Regions from separate parts of the Janthinobacterium breve genome, predicted to be linked through region 1. Evidence: predicted binding sites of a transcription regulator. Region 1 holds the regulator's gene; the other holds the start of a gene.
The links. Region 1 encodes HrcA, which represses chaperone genes, less so after heat shock. Its sites were predicted from a motif close to TTAGCACTCNNNNNNNNNGAGTGCTAA; they were not measured.
Positions count from the first base shown of each region.

Region 2: the regulator HrcA is predicted to act here: its motif matches at 2,870-2,896, upstream of groES (co-chaperone GroES).

Region 1 is NZ_JBNYXY010000001.1:462,296-469,853, reverse strand. Features, by position in the region: gene ACQ4W0_RS02220 (hypothetical protein) at 24-614, opposite strand; gene ACQ4W0_RS02215 (hypothetical protein) at 651-1,250, opposite strand; gene ACQ4W0_RS02210 (HAD family hydrolase) at 1,495-2,220, shown strand; gene hrcA (heat-inducible transcriptional repressor HrcA) at 2,338-3,354, shown strand; gene fur (ferric iron uptake transcriptional regulator) at 3,413-3,844, opposite strand; gene ACQ4W0_RS02195 (outer membrane protein assembly factor BamE) at 4,040-4,675, shown strand; gene dapB (4-hydroxy-tetrahydrodipicolinate reductase) at 4,695-5,504, shown strand; gene ACQ4W0_RS02185 (barstar family protein) at 5,513-5,839, shown strand; gene ACQ4W0_RS02180 (CaiB/BaiF CoA transferase family protein) at 5,893-7,152, opposite strand; gene ACQ4W0_RS02175 (acyl-CoA dehydrogenase) at 7,152-7,558, opposite strand, start outside.
Region 2 is NZ_JBNYXY010000003.1:330,259-337,816, forward strand. Features, by position in the region: gene ACQ4W0_RS06920 (GGDEF domain-containing protein) at 1-362, shown strand, start outside; gene ACQ4W0_RS06925 (EVE domain-containing protein) at 359-823, opposite strand; RNA gene ssrS (6S RNA) at 903-1,080, opposite strand; gene ACQ4W0_RS06935 (cell division protein ZapA) at 1,135-1,446, opposite strand; gene ACQ4W0_RS06940 (hypothetical protein) at 1,446-1,709, opposite strand; gene ACQ4W0_RS06945 (hypothetical protein) at 1,866-2,612, opposite strand; gene groES (co-chaperone GroES) at 3,137-3,427, shown strand; gene groL (chaperonin GroEL) at 3,478-5,127, shown strand; gene ACQ4W0_RS06960 (hypothetical protein) at 5,365-5,874, shown strand; gene ACQ4W0_RS06965 (MFS transporter) at 5,882-7,132, opposite strand; gene ACQ4W0_RS06970 (PadR family transcriptional regulator) at 7,129-7,558, opposite strand, start outside.

The DNA.
Region 1 (7,558 bases):
GTCCGACTGCCAGGTACACTTGCTTAGCTTGCTGGGGCTGGATTGCAGGCGATCTGCACGGTGGTGATGTTGGCGCTGCCCATGGTGCCAGCGCCTGTGCCAGGCTGTACGACGCACAGCAGGCCCTTCGGCTGGCTGGAGACGCTGACGTTATAGGTGGCGCCATCGGCGACATTGGGAGACATGGTAAAGGTCGTCGCATCCTTGGCCACCGTTGTTGTTGCATTGCCGTTAATGAGCACCAAGCTGTCTACTGTCAGGCCGGAAATCGTGCCGCCCACGCTATACGTGTTTTGCGCGCAAGTAACAGCGGCGCTGATGTTGATGTAATGGCCAGCCGAACCGGAACCACCACTGATGCCGCAAGTCATGTGGGCAGGCTGGGTTTGCACGGTGATGTTGTAGTCGGTGCCATAGTCGACGCGCTTGCTAAATGTAAACGCGGTTTTTCCGGCTGGAACCGGGAGGGTGTCGCCGCCGTTGGCCAGGACCAGGCCGTCGTTGTTCAAGTTGCTGATGGTGCCGCTGACATCATACGAGGCCTTGCCGCCGCAAGCGGCCAGTCCCAGGGTCAACAGCAGCGCGGCGAGTGGGCGCAAGCAAGATAACTTCATGTATTTCTCCAAAAAATAGGTGACGGATCGCAAAGATTACTGCGGCGTGCAGTCAAGTGTGGCCGCGGTCGTGGCGGCGGAGCCCATCGTGCCGACCGTGTCGCTGCCGTCGGCACTGGTGGAACCCTGGAAGCGGCACTTCAGGCCCGTTGGCTGAGTCAATATGGAAATACTGTATGGGGCGCCGTCAGCAACGGTTGCGAATTCGTAGGAGGTGATGCCAGCCAGTGGGCTGGTGCCGTAAGGGCCCATCACCAGGCGCAAGCCGCCAGCGGTCAGGCCCGTGATCGTGCCCTTCAGCGGGTAAGTATTGGTCGTGCAGCTGACAACGGCCGTGTTCACGGAATAGCTCGTTGCCTTGCCGCTGCCGTTGGCAATACTGCAAACGGCGCCCTTGGGCTGTTGCGCAATGGTGATATCGTAGCGGTCATCGGTCTTGATCAGCTTGGTGAAAACAAACTGGGTCTGGCCCGCAGGAACCGGCAAGCTTTCGCCATTATTCAGCAGAATCAGGCCATCTTTTGCCAGAGCGTAGACTTGGCCACTCAGATACAGGTTGCCGCCGCTGCCGCCGCAGGCTGCCAGTGTGACGGCGCAAGCCGCCGCCAGCATCGAGCGCAGGTACAAATTTTTCATACATTCTCCAAAACGAATTAGGTTGGGTAGCGCAACGCGGACGCTGGCGCCGCATTGGAATGGCGCCTATTTTAGTCTATCTGGCAAGCTGAATGATCTTGCCTTGTATCACCCTGTAACAATTTTTTGCCGGGAAGCGCTGGCCCGGCCCCATTTCACGGGGGCGCAGCCATGCTGGCGGCGGCGATCGGTGCGACAATAGATGCAGCCTGCGCATCGTGGCGCGGCATCCACCGTGAGTCCCATGTCCCTTGCTCCTGTCAAACCCGCCGTGCCGCCCAAGGCCATCCTGTTCGATCTCGATGATACCTTGTGGCCCATCGCGCCCGTGATTGCCGCCGCCGAAACCCTGCTGCACGACTGGCTGGCCACGCATGCGCCCAAGGTGGCGCAGCAGTTTTCCATCGAGGCGCTGCGCCAGTACCGTCTGGCCATGCTCGAGGCACAACCGCATTTCCATGGCAACCTGATCGAGTTGCGCCGCGCGGGCCTGCTGGCCGCCTTCGAGGCTGCCGGCGAGGATGCCGCCCTGGTCGATGGGGCCATCCTGCAATTCCTGGCCGCGCGCAACCGTGTCCAGCCGTATGACGACGTCTTGCCTGGCCTGGCCTGGATGGGGCAGCGCATGCTGGTCGGCTCCATCTCGAATGGCAATGCGGACCTTGACATTATCGGCCTGGCGCAGCATTTCAAGGTGTCCATCGCCGCCAGTGAGTTTGGCGTGGCCAAGCCCGATGCCAGCATCTTCCTGGCCGCTTGCGCCGCGCTGGAGGTGGCCCCGCATGAAGCCGTGTATGTGGGGGACGACCTGCATTTCGACGTGACGGGAGCGCAAGGGGCGGGCATGCGTGCCGTCTGGATGAACCGCAAGGGCAGCGACGCCCACCTGGCCGCCGGCGTGCAGCCCGACGCCATCTGCGCCAACTTTGACGAGTTGCTGCTGTGGCTGCAGCGGCAACTGGAAGATTGATCACCGCCGGACGGGCGAACGTGCATAATAGGTACTGTTGATGCACGTCCGGCCGCTTTCGTTGCCGCTTGCTTAATAATATGCTTGTTTAAAGAATATTTGCTTACCTAAGACACCATGCAACTCGATACACGTGCCCAAACACTGCTGAAAGCCCTAGTCGAGCGATATATCGCCGACGGCCTGCCGGTCGGTTCGCGCGCCTTGTCGAAAATTTCCGGCCTGGACCTGTCGCCGGCCACGATCCGCAACATCATGGCCGATCTGGAAGAACTCGGCTATGTGTCCAGCCCGCACACCTCGGCCGGTCGCATTCCCACGCCGCGCGGCTACCGCATTTTTGTCGACACCTTGCTGACCGTCCGGCATCTGGATGAGCACCTGGTGGAGTCGCGCATGCGCCTGCAGACGCCGCAGCCGCAGAAAACCATCGCCAACGCGGCGCAGATGCTGTCGTCGCTGTCGCAGTTTGCCGGCGTCGTGCTCAGTCCGCGCCGCGAATCCGTGTTCCAGCAAATTGAATTCTTGCGCCTGTCCGAAAAGCGCATCCTGCTCGTCATCGTTGCCCCCGGCGGCGACGTGCAGAACCGCCTGCTGCTGACGGAGGCCGACTACACGCCGGCGCAACTGGTGCAATCGGCCAATTACATCAACCAGAATTATGGCGGCCTGTCGTTCGATGCCGTGCGCGTGCGCCTGCAGGGCGAATTGCGCCAGCTGCGCGACGATATGGGCAGCCTGATGCAGGCGGCTGTGGAAGCGGGCAGCGAAGCGATGGCCGACCATAGCGATGACATGGTGATTTCCGGCGAGCGCAACTTGCTCAGCGTGAGCGATCTGTCATCGAATATGCATTCGCTGCGCCAGATGTTCGACATGTTCGAGCAAAAAACGGGCTTGATGCAGTTGCTCGACGTGTCGAGCAAGGCGACGGGCGTGCAGATTTTCATCGGCGGCGAGTCGAACCTGGTGCCGATGGACGAGATGAGCGTGGTGACGGCGCCGTATGAGGTCAACGGCAAGATCGTGGGAACGTTGGGGGTGATCGGACCGACGCGCATGGCGTACGAGCGCGTCATCCCGATCGTCGATATCACGGCTAAATTATTGTCCAGCGCACTCAGCCATCATTGAGCGTGATGCCTGCAGCGCCAGCCGTCCCATGGGAACGGCCGGCGGAATGTGTCAGACGTCAGGCGGTTTTGTGCGGGCAAGCTGTCTTGATGCAGTTGCCGTAGATGGCCAAGGCGTGTTCGGCAATCTTGAAGCCACGCTCTTCAGCCACTTTTTGCTGGCGGATTTCGATTTCTTCGTCGAAGAATTCTTCGACCCGGCCACAGTCGAGGCACACCAGGTGATCATGGTGGGAACCTTCGTTGAGCTCGAAAATCGCCTTACCGGTTTCAAAATGGTTGCGGTTGAGCAAGCCTGCCTGTTCAAATTGCGTCAGGACACGATAGACAGTTGCCAAACCGACATCCATATTGTCGGCCAGCAGAATTTTATAGACGTCTTCTGCTGTCAGGTGGCGTACCGGGCTACTCTGGAAGATATCGAGTATCTTCAGGCGTGGCAGGGTCGCTTTCAGGCCGCTTGCCTTGAGATCACTAGGATTGTTACTCATGTTTGTTGCTCGTATGTGGGTCAGGTGCTTTATCATATAGCGTTTTGTCGGGGAGTGCCAAAATATGCATTTTTTGGCAGGCCGGTCACTCCTGGCGTTTTGTTCATCCAATTGAGGTCATTTATGCGCGTAACACCGGCTGTATTGCCATCTCTCTGGCACCGTATTTCATTTCGAGCACCAGTCGTGGCAGGCATGGTTTGTGTCGCGCTGGCCATGTCCGGCTGCGCCAGCCGCGGCATCCTTGGCGAAAAGCCAGCCATTACCCAGAAAGAAGGCAAGGAAGTGGTCCCTGAACAGGGCGCACAAACGACCACCGTTACGCCGCTGCAAAAATTCATGTGGTTTTTCTCGCCGTATCGTCCTGACATTCAACAAGGCAACTTTGTCTCCGAAGAGATGCTGGCTCAGTTGAAGGTCGGCATGACGCGCGACCAGGTGCGTTTCGTCCTCGGCACTTCCCTGCTGACCGATATCTTCCATGCCGACCGCTGGGATTATCCATTCCGCCTGGCACGGGGCAGTGGCGAAACCACCAGCAGCCGCGTGGTCGTGTTCTTTGATAAAGAAGGCAAGGTCGCGCGTTTCGAAGGCGGCAACTTGCCGACGGAGAAAGAATACATCAACCGTATCGCCGGTCCGTCGCCGTTCGCCAAGGTCGCCAAGGCCGATGTGCCTGCCGCTGCCGTCCCATCGCCTGTGGCACCGAGCGCCGTGCCCGTGCCGGCCGATGCCGCCCCCGCTATTCCTGTGAGCAAGCCTGACGTTGCACCGGCACCCGCAACGGCGCCTGCCGCCGAGCCTGCACCCGCTGCCGAACCCACCAAATAAGTTGTTGTAAGAGAATAAAATGACTGAACTGAAAATTGCCATCGCTGGCGCCAGCGGCCGCATGGGCCATATCCTGATCGAAGCGGTCAGCAATGCGCCCGACGCCGTGCTCGCTGGTGCGCTCGACCGTGTTGGTTCGCCTTCCGTCGGCCAGGATGCCGCCGCCTTTCTCGGTAAACCTGCCGGCGTGCTGATCGAGTCAAGCCTGGCCACCGGCCTGGCCGGCGCCGATTACCTGATCGACTTCACGCGTCCCGAAGGCACTTTGCAGCACCTGGCGTATTGCGCCGAGCACGGCATCAAGATGATCATCGGTACCACCGGTTTCGATGATGCCGGCAAGGCTGCCATTGCCGCCGCCGCCGAAACGACGGCCATCATGTTCGCGCCGAACATGAGCGTGGGCGTGAATGTCACCATGAAGTTGCTGGAACTGGCCGCGAAAAGCCTGTCCGAAGGCTACGACATTGAAATCATCGAAGCGCATCACCGCCACAAGGTCGACGCGCCATCGGGCACGGCCCTGCAAATGGGTGAAGTGGTGGCCGGCGCCCTGGGCCGCGACCTGAAGGAATGCGCCGTGTACGGCCGCGAAGGCGTGACGGGCGAACGCGATCCGTCGACCATCGGCTTTGCCACCATCCGCGGCGGCGACATCGTGGGCGACCATACGGTGCTGTTTGCCGGCATCGGCGAGCGCATCGAGATCAGCCACAAGTCGAGCAGCCGCGTCACTTATGCCCACGGCGCCCTGCGCGCCGCGCGTTTCCTGGCCGACAAGCCGACCGGCCTGTTCGACATGCAGGACGTGCTGTCGCTGAAGAACTGAGGAAGACCATGGCCACTGCCATCCTGAATGGAAAAGACATCACCGACGAAGCGAGCTTTCACGCGCAATGCGTGCCAGCCTTCGGTTTCCCTGAATTCTACGGCAACAGCATGGATGCCTGGGTCGATTGCCTCAGCTATCTGCGCGATGACGAAAACATGACGCAGTTCCGTTTGAAACCGAACGAAGTGCTGGAGGTCGTCGTGCTAGACGCAGAGGCAATGAAGGCGCAGGCGCCGGACTTGCTGGAAGAAATCACGTTTTGCATCGCCGGCATCAATGAACGCTACGAAGACTATGGCGAAAAGCCGGCGCTGAAGCTGGTGCTGAAATAAGGCAGAATCAATAAAAAACGCCGGACAGTGTTGCAACTGCCCGGCGTTTTTCTTTAGACGACCTTGCGTTCGCGCAAACCGTCGATCTGGCCGCTATCGAGCCCCAGCCACTGTTGCAGCACTTCCTGCGTATGCTGGCCCAGCAGCGGTGGCGGCAAGCGGTACTGCACCGGCGAGCCGGACAGGCGCACGGGATTGGCCACCAGCGCCACCGTGCCCGCCGTCGGATGCGGCATCTCCACTTTCAAGCCACGCGCGACCACTTGCGGGTCGGCAAAGACCTGGTCGATGCGGTTGACGGGACCGCAGGGCACGGCTTGCGCCTCGAAGGCGCTGATCCACTCGGCCGTCGTGCGCATGACGGTGGCCTGGCGCAGCAGGGGAATCAGGATGGCCCGGTGCGCCACGCGCTGCGGATTGGTGGCGAAGCGTTCGTCCTGTGCCCATTCCGGGTGGCCGACGATGGCGCAAAAGCGGGAAAATTGCCCGTCGTTGCCGATCGCCAAAATCATGTCGCCATCGGCCGTGGGAAAGTCTTGATATGGAACAATGTTCGGATGCGCATTGCCCATGCGCTGCGGCACCTTGCCGCCGCACAGGTAATTGGCTGCCTGGTTGCCCAGGGCCGCCACTTGCACGTCCAGCAAGGCCAGGTCGATATGCTGACCCAGGCCCGAGCGCTCGCGTTCGGCCAGCGCCGCCTGCACGGCGATGGTGGCGTACAGGCCCGTCATGATGTCCGTCTGCGCCACGCCTACTTTTTGCGGCCCGGCGCCCGGCTGGCCATCGGGCACGCCTGTGATGCTCATCAAGCCGCCCATGCCCTGGATCAAAAAGTCATAGCCGGCGCGCGCAGCATAGGGCCCATCCTGGCCGAAGCCCGTGATGGAGCAGTAGACGAGGCGCGGGTTGAGTGCCAGCAAGCTGGCCGCGTCTAAACCATATTGCTTCAAGCCACCTAATTTGAAGTTTTCCAGCAGCACGTCCGCCTCTTGCGCCAGCCGGCGCACGAGGGCTTGCCCTTCAGGCGCGGCCAGGTCGATGCACAGCGAGCGCTTGTTGCGGTTGGCGCACTGGAAGTAGGCGGCCTCGGCCGTATCGCGGCCGTCTTCGTCCTTCAGATACGGTGGGCCCCAGGAGCGCGTATCGTCGCCGCGGCCCGGCTGTTCAACCTTGACCACGTCGGCGCCCAGGTCGGCCAGCAATTGCCCGGCCCACGGGCCGGCCAGCACGCGCGACAGGTCCAGCACGCGCAAGCCGACCAATGGCGCGGGCCGCAGGGTGGAGGCGAAAGTGGAAGCCAAGGCGTCCATTAATTGAAGGCGGCGATGCCGGTGATGGCGCGGCCGATGATCAGCGCGTGCACATCGTGCGTGCCTTCATAGGTGTTGACCACTTCCAGGTTGACCAAGTGGCGGATGACGCCGAATTCGTCGGAAATACCGTTGCCACCCATCATGTCGCGCGCCATGCGGGCAATATCGAGGGCCTTGCCGCAGCTGTTGCGTTTCATGATAGACGTGATTTCCACGGCAGGCGAACCATCATCTTTCATGCGACCCAGGCGCAAACAGCCCTGCAAGCCCATGGTGATTTCCGTCAACATGTCGGCCAGTTTCTTTTGCACCAATTGATTCGCAGCAAGAGGGCGGCCGAATTGCTGGCGGTCCATCGTGTACTGGCGCGCTTTCAGGTAGCAGTCTTCGGCCGCGCCCAGCG
Region 2 (7,558 bases), on a different contig from region 1:
TCAAAAGCCTCAATGATGCCTTCGGCCACCCGTATGGCGACGCCTGCCTGGTCGGCATCGCGGCGGCCCTGCATTCTGCGCTGCCGCGCGCCAGCGACCTGGTGGCACGCTTCGGCGGCGAAGAATTTGCCGCCATCCTGCCCGCCACCGACCGGGCTGGCGCGCTGGCGGTAGCGCACAAGATGCAGGAAGCGATCGCCGCTGCCGCCATCGCCCACGCGCCGTCGCGCGGCGGCCTGGTGACGGCCAGCATCGGCCTGGCCCTGAATGACGGAGGGCAGACGCCGGCACAGTTGCTGGCCGCCGCCGACCAGGCCCTGTACCGGGCCAAGCAGAATGGCCGCAACCGGATCGAGGGCTAGCTTGCCAGCTTGCCGGTAATGACTTTCCATTGCGCCGGCGTCACGGGCGTGATGGACAAACGGCTGCCCTTCTTCAACAACAGCATGTCTTCCAGCTCCGGCATCTGGCGCATCTCGGACAGGGGCAGCAGTGCCGTCTTCTTCAAGCCCCGCACGTCGACGCTGATCCAGCGCGGCTGCGCCAAAGTGGCCTTGGCATCGAAATACTTGCCGCCTTCTTCAAACTGGCTGTGATCGGGATACGCGCCGCTGGCCACTTCGGCCACGCCCGCAACGCCCGGCTGCGGACAGCTGGAGTGATAAAACAGCACGCCATCGCCAGGCTGCATGCCATCGCGCATGAAGTTGCGCGCCTGGTAGTTGCGCACGCCGAACCAGGGCATGGTCTGCTGCGGCGCAGCCATCAGGTCGTCGATGCTCACTTCATCGGGTTCGGACTTCATCAGCCAATATTGTTTCATCTAGACTCCGTGTGAAAGCGACAGACGTAAAAAAACGGTTGCGCATCGATGCGGCAACCGTTTTCGGTGGTAGTGCAAATTGGGCCCCGCCTGTGCCGCTATGCCGGCATCCCGAACCAAACGGTTCAAGGTGGTCACGTTAGTTCAATTTCGGGTTCGTCGAACGAGCGACGCTCACTCCCATCAAACAAAATTCGCAACCGATGCGCATAAATGGTTCAAGGAATATATGGCAATCGCGAACACCGCAGGGTAGACCCAAGTTTACTCCTTTGATCGCGCATCGCAAAGACAAATCGTAGCGTACGCGCTTAAAAAAGGTTTTCCTGGGGCGTCAATGCGCTATCCAGGACGGTGTGCATGGCCGAGATCTTTTGCTTCACTTCCAGTATCGTCAATTCCGACAGCGGGCCTTGCGGCGATTTCACGGAGAGGAATTCTGCGGCCACGCCCAGGGCGGCCAGCACGGCGATGCGGTCATTACCCTTGACTTTGCCCGCGTCGCGGATGGCTTTCATTTTGCTATCGAGATAGAGCGCCGCTTCGCGCAGCGCGCGCTCTTCGCCGTCGCGACACACCATGCTGTAGGACTGGCCCATGATATTGACATCGACACGCGACATTACGCTTCCTTCTCGTTCTCGGCAATATAGGCGCCCGCTTCCGAAGCGGCTTGCTCCAGGCCAGCTTGCACCAGTTCGGGAATTTTTTCCAGCAACGCTTCCACCCGCTCCTGCGCCTCGCGCATGCGTTGCACATACAGGGCGTTCTCGGCGGCCAGCGCGGCATTGTCCTTGCGCAATTGCGCATTTTCACGGCGCAGCGCATGGGTCATTTCGGCCAGCAGGCCTATTTTGTCGGATAATTCGTTGAATTCGGAAATCATCCCGCCACTATAGGGCGGACGCTCCATGGGCGTCAATCGAATCACGCCGCTGTCACACATATTTACATCAATGCAGGGCAGTTGGCGGAAAATACACGCTTTTTCCGGCGCTTTTCGCCATCTGCACGCATCCGCCAGCGCCGCGATGGCCGCGTTTTACTCGTCGACGTAATCGGCTTCGATATCGAGACCGCCATAGCGGTTCTCGCAAGAGCGGCGCGTCAGCGTCTGTTGTCCGCCCTTGCCGTCAAGCACCATCGTCAAGTCGCGGCAAGTACGGCGGTAGCTGCCAGGTTTGGCGTCCGTACCCGAAGGCGTCAGGCGCACTGCCAGCGGCGCCGCATTGCCCAAGCCCTTGTTGCTCCACTGGCGCGTCTTGCCATCCTCTTCATCTTTCAAAGTGCGTACGGCAGCCGTCAGCAGTGCTTTCTGTTCCTTGGCATTGAGCTTGGCGATGGTGACGTCCGACAGGAAAGGCGGATACACGACGGGCGCCGCGTCCTTGCCCTGCACATCCCAGTTGCCGCTGTTCTGCGAACAGGTGCGCCGGCTCAGGTCCTGCGCCTTGTCGCCGGCCGTGACGACGAATTTCAAGTCGCGGCACACGTGCGCCTTCAGGCTGTGCTCCGTCATGCCGGACTTGCTGAAGTTATACGCGACCTTCACCAGCACGCCGCTGTCGCCGCCGTTGTCCCATACATGCGCTTCCTGGTCGTCGTCGTCCTTGTTCAAGTCGTTGAACAAGTCATTGAGCAGCATCTTCTTTTCCAGCGGCGTCAGGGTGGCCACGGTGATCTCGTCGACGATGGTGGGCGTTTGCGCGGCGGCATTGCCGAGGCAGGCGAGACCGATGACGGTGGCGCCCAGCAGGCGCAGGGCGGGATGGGAAACAGGAAAGGGCATGGTGTTCTTTCTGGTGCTAGTGATGATATTGATATGCAATTGCAATCATCTTATCAAATTCCATAGTAAAACTCTGTTTCCTGCACGTACAGGAACGCCCCCCATCCGGACGGCATGCTAGAGTCGCGCCTGTTGCTGACGCCCGGGAAGTTGGCTTGCGCCAGCGCAAACCCAGGGCAGATGCAGGCTCTGCTTATCATGTATGTATATATTCCTCTTGAATAAGCCCTTGAAGTTGACCCATACCGTCCCTATAATTAGCACTCGTTAGTAGAGAGTGCTAACAAACTCTTTCGTAGCAATCCTCAGGACTGATGGTGCTTGCCAGACCACTGCAGGGAACGCTACGCGGCGGGCGACGCCGCGATGCACCACTGCCGGATACAGGCAAGGACAGGATGACATGGGGTTTGCTTGACCGTTGCGGGCTGCTTTCAACGGCGGTCACTGAAAGCACGTCTGGCGCTGTGCCGGAAATGTATTCATTTAGCAACACTTATCCATTGAACTTTAAGGAGTTTTGTATGAATCTGCGCCCATTGAACGATCGCGTCATCGTCAAACGCCTCGACCAGGAAACCAAAACTGCGTCCGGCCTCATCATTCCTGATGCAGCTGCTGAAAAACCGGATCAAGGCGAAGTCCTTGCCGTAGGCAATGGCAAGATTCTCGACGACGGCAAAGTCCGTCCTCTGGATGTCAAAGTGGGCGACCGCGTCCTGTTCGGCAAGTACGCTGGCCAAACCGTCAAAGTTGACGGCGATGAGCTGCTGGTCATGCGCGAAGAAGACATCATGGCGATCGTCGTCAAGTAATTGTTTCCACGTTGTAGACAGATACATCCCGAAACTCAGGAGAATTGAACATGGCAGCTAAAGAAGTAGTATTCGGCGACGCAGCGCGCGCCAAGATGGTCGAAGGCGTCAATATCCTCGCCAACGCAGTCAAAGTAACGCTGGGCCCGAAAGGCCGCAACGTGGTCCTGGAGCGCTCGTTCGGCGCCCCTACCGTCACCAAGGATGGTGTGTCGGTAGCGAAAGAAGTTGAACTCAAAGACAAGCTCATGAACATGGGCGCGCAAATGGTCAAGGAAGTTGCTTCCCGCACCAGCGACAACGCCGGCGACGGCACCACCACCGCGACCGTGCTGGCACAAGCTATCGTGCGCGAAGGCATGAAGTTCGTTGCCGCCGGCATGAACCCGATGGACCTGAAGCGCGGTATCGACAAAGCGGTTGCTGCGACCGTCGAAGAACTGGCGAAAATCGCCCGTCCTTGCACCACGACCAAAGAAATCGCCCAAGTTGGCGCGATCTCGGCGAACTCGGACTACTCGATCGGCGAGCGTATCGCTGAAGCGATGGAAAAAGTCGGCAAAGAAGGCGTCATCACCGTGGAAGACGGCAAGTCGCTGAACGACGAGCTGGACATCGTTGAAGGTATGCAGTTCGACCGCGGCTACCTGTCGCCATACTTCATCAACAACCCAGAGAAACAAGTTGCCGTACTGGACAGCCCATTCGTCCTGCTGTGCGACAAGAAAATCTCGAACATCCGTGACCTGCTGCCGGTACTGGAACAAGTCGCAAAAGCTGGCCGTCCACTGCTGATCATCGCGGAAGACATCGAAGGCGAAGCGCTGGCGACCCTGGTTGTGAACAACATCCGCGGCATCCTGAAAACTTGCGCAGTGAAAGCACCTGGCTTCGGCGACCGCCGCAAAGCCATGCTGGAAGACATCGCTGTCCTGACGGGCGGCCAAGTGATCGCTGAAGAAGTCGGCCTGACCCTGGAAAAAGTAACCCTGGCCGAACTGGGCCAAGCGAAACGCATCGAAGTGGGCAAGGAAAACACCATCGTCATCGATGGCGCCGGCGAAGCTGCTTCGATCGAAGCACGCGTGAAACAAGTGCGTGTACAGATCGAAGAAGCGACCTCGGACTACGACCGTGAAAAACTGCAAGAGCGCGTAGCCAAACTGGCTGGTGGCGTTGCCGTGATCAAGGTTGGCGCAGCCACCGAAGTCGAAATGAAAGAGAAAAAAGCACGCGTTGAAGATGCACTGCACGCTACCCGCGCTGCCGTGGAAGAAGGCATCGTGCCAGGCGGCGGCGTAGCCCTGCTGCGCGCACGCGCCAACATCACGGTCAAGGGCGACAATCCTGATCAAGATGCCGGTATCAAGATCGTCCTGCGCGCAATGGAAGAGCCACTGCGCATGATCGTGCAAAACGCTGGCGAAGAAGCTTCGGTCGTCGTGGCAGCCGTACTGGCTGGCACGGGCAACTACGGCTACAACGCTGCCAACGGCACGTATGGCGACATGGTTGAAATGGGCGTCCTGGACCCAGCCAAAGTGACCCGTTCGGCGCTGCAAAACGCCGCTTCGATCGCTTCGCTGATGCTGACAACCGACTGCATGGTCTGCGAAATCGCTGACGACAAAGCAGGCGGCGGCATGGGCGGCGGCATGGGTGGTATGGGCGGCATGGGCGGCATGGACGGCATGATGTAATGTCCTGCGGCTGTGCGCGCAGGCGACGGCGCGCGCAGCCGCACACGCCGGGACAGCACAGGCAGACCAAAAGCTGTTTGCGCCTGCCCGGCAGCCCCAAAAAGCTATCTTCTACGGAAGGTAGCTTTTTTTTCGCCTGTTAACTTGCCAAACCCGTTTGCCAAACCCGTTTGGCAAACCCAATGGCCATCCGTTTGGCAAGCCCGGCGATTGCCGGCCCGCGCATTTTGCTTTAGCATGGCCGCCATCGTCCTTCTTTCTCATGCCACCATCATGCCGCCACGCGCCTCTTCTTCCAAAACCACCATCATCGCCGGCATCCTGGCAGGCTTGCTGGCCGCCGGGCTCGGCGCTTTCTATCTGCACCAGCAGTCCGCGCCGCACGCTGGCAATGGCCCGGCCGCGAGCAGCCAGGCGGCGCAAGAGCAGAACGCGCGCGCCGTCGATGCGCTGATGGCTTTGCCGGAAATCAAGGCGTGGTCGGCGCATATCGAAAAGGCTTCGGGTGGCCGCGCCCATGGCGCCGTGATGGAAACGTCGCCCGAGACGCGCCTGGTCGATGGCGTCGCCTGCTATCAGCTGAGCTTTTTCGAAAACACGCCGGACGCGGCCCACCGCTGGGAAAGCTTTGTCGTCACGCCCGACGGCAAGCGCATCCTCGTCGACGACATCGTCACAGGTGATCTGCTGAGCCTGGAACAATGGCGCAAGGACAACGCGCCCATGCAGCGCATCGCCACGCAGTAATTCCCCCCTAGGCCGGCGCCCCCTGCGGCGCGGCGCCGCGCACACGCGCCACCCACCACACCGTCCACAGCGACAAAGCCGCCGCCAGCCAGCCATTGATGCCATAGCCGCTGATATGGCCGGCCGCGTCCGTCTGCAGAGTCAGGCCGCCCAGCCAGGCGCCCAGGCCGCTGCCCAGGCTTTGCAGCGCCGAATTGGCGCTGAGGAAGGCGCCGCGCTTGTGCGGCTCCGGGATCGTCGTCAGCAATGCCTGCAGCGGTATCGTGCGTCCCGAAACGAGGGCCATAAAAAACGGAAACGCCAGCATCAGCGCCAGCAGCGGCAGCTGGGGCAGATGCGTCATGAACAGCAATGGCGCGATCGACAGCAGGGCTACCCAGCGGTACACCTGCTGCTTGCCGGCCCGGTCCGCCCAGCGGCCAATCAGGCGCGCCGTGAAGATCGTGGCGCAGCCGCCCGCCAGATAGACCCAGGTGACGTCGGCCGGCGCCAGCCCCATATTGCCCACCAGCACGGGAGAAATGAAGGGAATCACCAGCATGCCCGCCGTCATGTTGACGATGGACAAGGCAAACGCTTCCAGGTGGCGCCGCTCCCGGAACAGTGCCAGCAGCTTCGGCAGCACCTGGCGCAGCGGCGTGGGAGCCGCACCCATGTGCGCCGTCAGCGAGGGCAGCACGCGCGCCGCACCCAGCCAGATCAGCAGCGACAGCACGACCAGCAGGAAAAACGGCGAGGCCCAGCCAAAGTGCGCGGCCAGCACCACGCCGACGGGCACGCCGCCCACGGCCGCCATGGCAAACGACGTCATGACGATGCCCGTGGCCGCGCCGCGCCGCTCGGAAGGGATGACGTCGCCGATGATGGCCATGACCATGGCGCCCAGCACGCCGCCCGTCAGCCCCGCAAAGGCACGCGACCACAGCAGCACATGGAAGTTCGGCGCCAGCGCGCAAGCCAGGTTCGACACGGTAAACAGGAAAAACATGGTCAACAGCAGCTTCTTGCGGTCGAAACGGTCGATATACGTGGCCGCCAGCAAGCCGGACAGGCCCGCGCACCAGGCGTAGGCCGAGACGGCGCCGGAAACGGCGGCCGGGCCGATGCCGAACGCCTGCATCAGCTGGGGCGCCAGCGGCATCATCACCATGAAATCCATGATCACGGTAAATTGCGTCAGCGCAAGCAGCCACAGCATCGCGCGCTCGCGCGCCGGGGTCAGCAGGGGAACGGGCGCGACCGTCGATGCGGCCGTCATGCCAGCGCCTCGATATCGGTACGCGCCTGGCGCAGGATGGCGCGGATGGCGTCCAGGCGCACGCCATCCACATCGCCCGCGCGCCTGCGCGCCAGCACCGCCGCCTTCAGCTCGTGCATCAGGTGACGCAGATCGTCGTCAGCACCGGCCGGCGCATCGACCCTGGCGGCAATCGCGTCGACATACGCACGGTTCGCCTCCAGAAACGCCAGTCCTTCCGGTGTAATGCTGTGCAGCTTCTTGTTACCATCGAGGCTGACGGCCACGTAACCGTGTCCCACCAGGCCATGCATGAGCGGATAGATGGCGCCGGGACTGGGGGCATAGGCGCCGCCGGCGCGCTGGGCTATGGCTTTGATGATGTCGTAGCCGTGGCGCGGCTTGTCGGCGATCAATTGCAGCACCAGATAACGCAAAGTGCCCGCG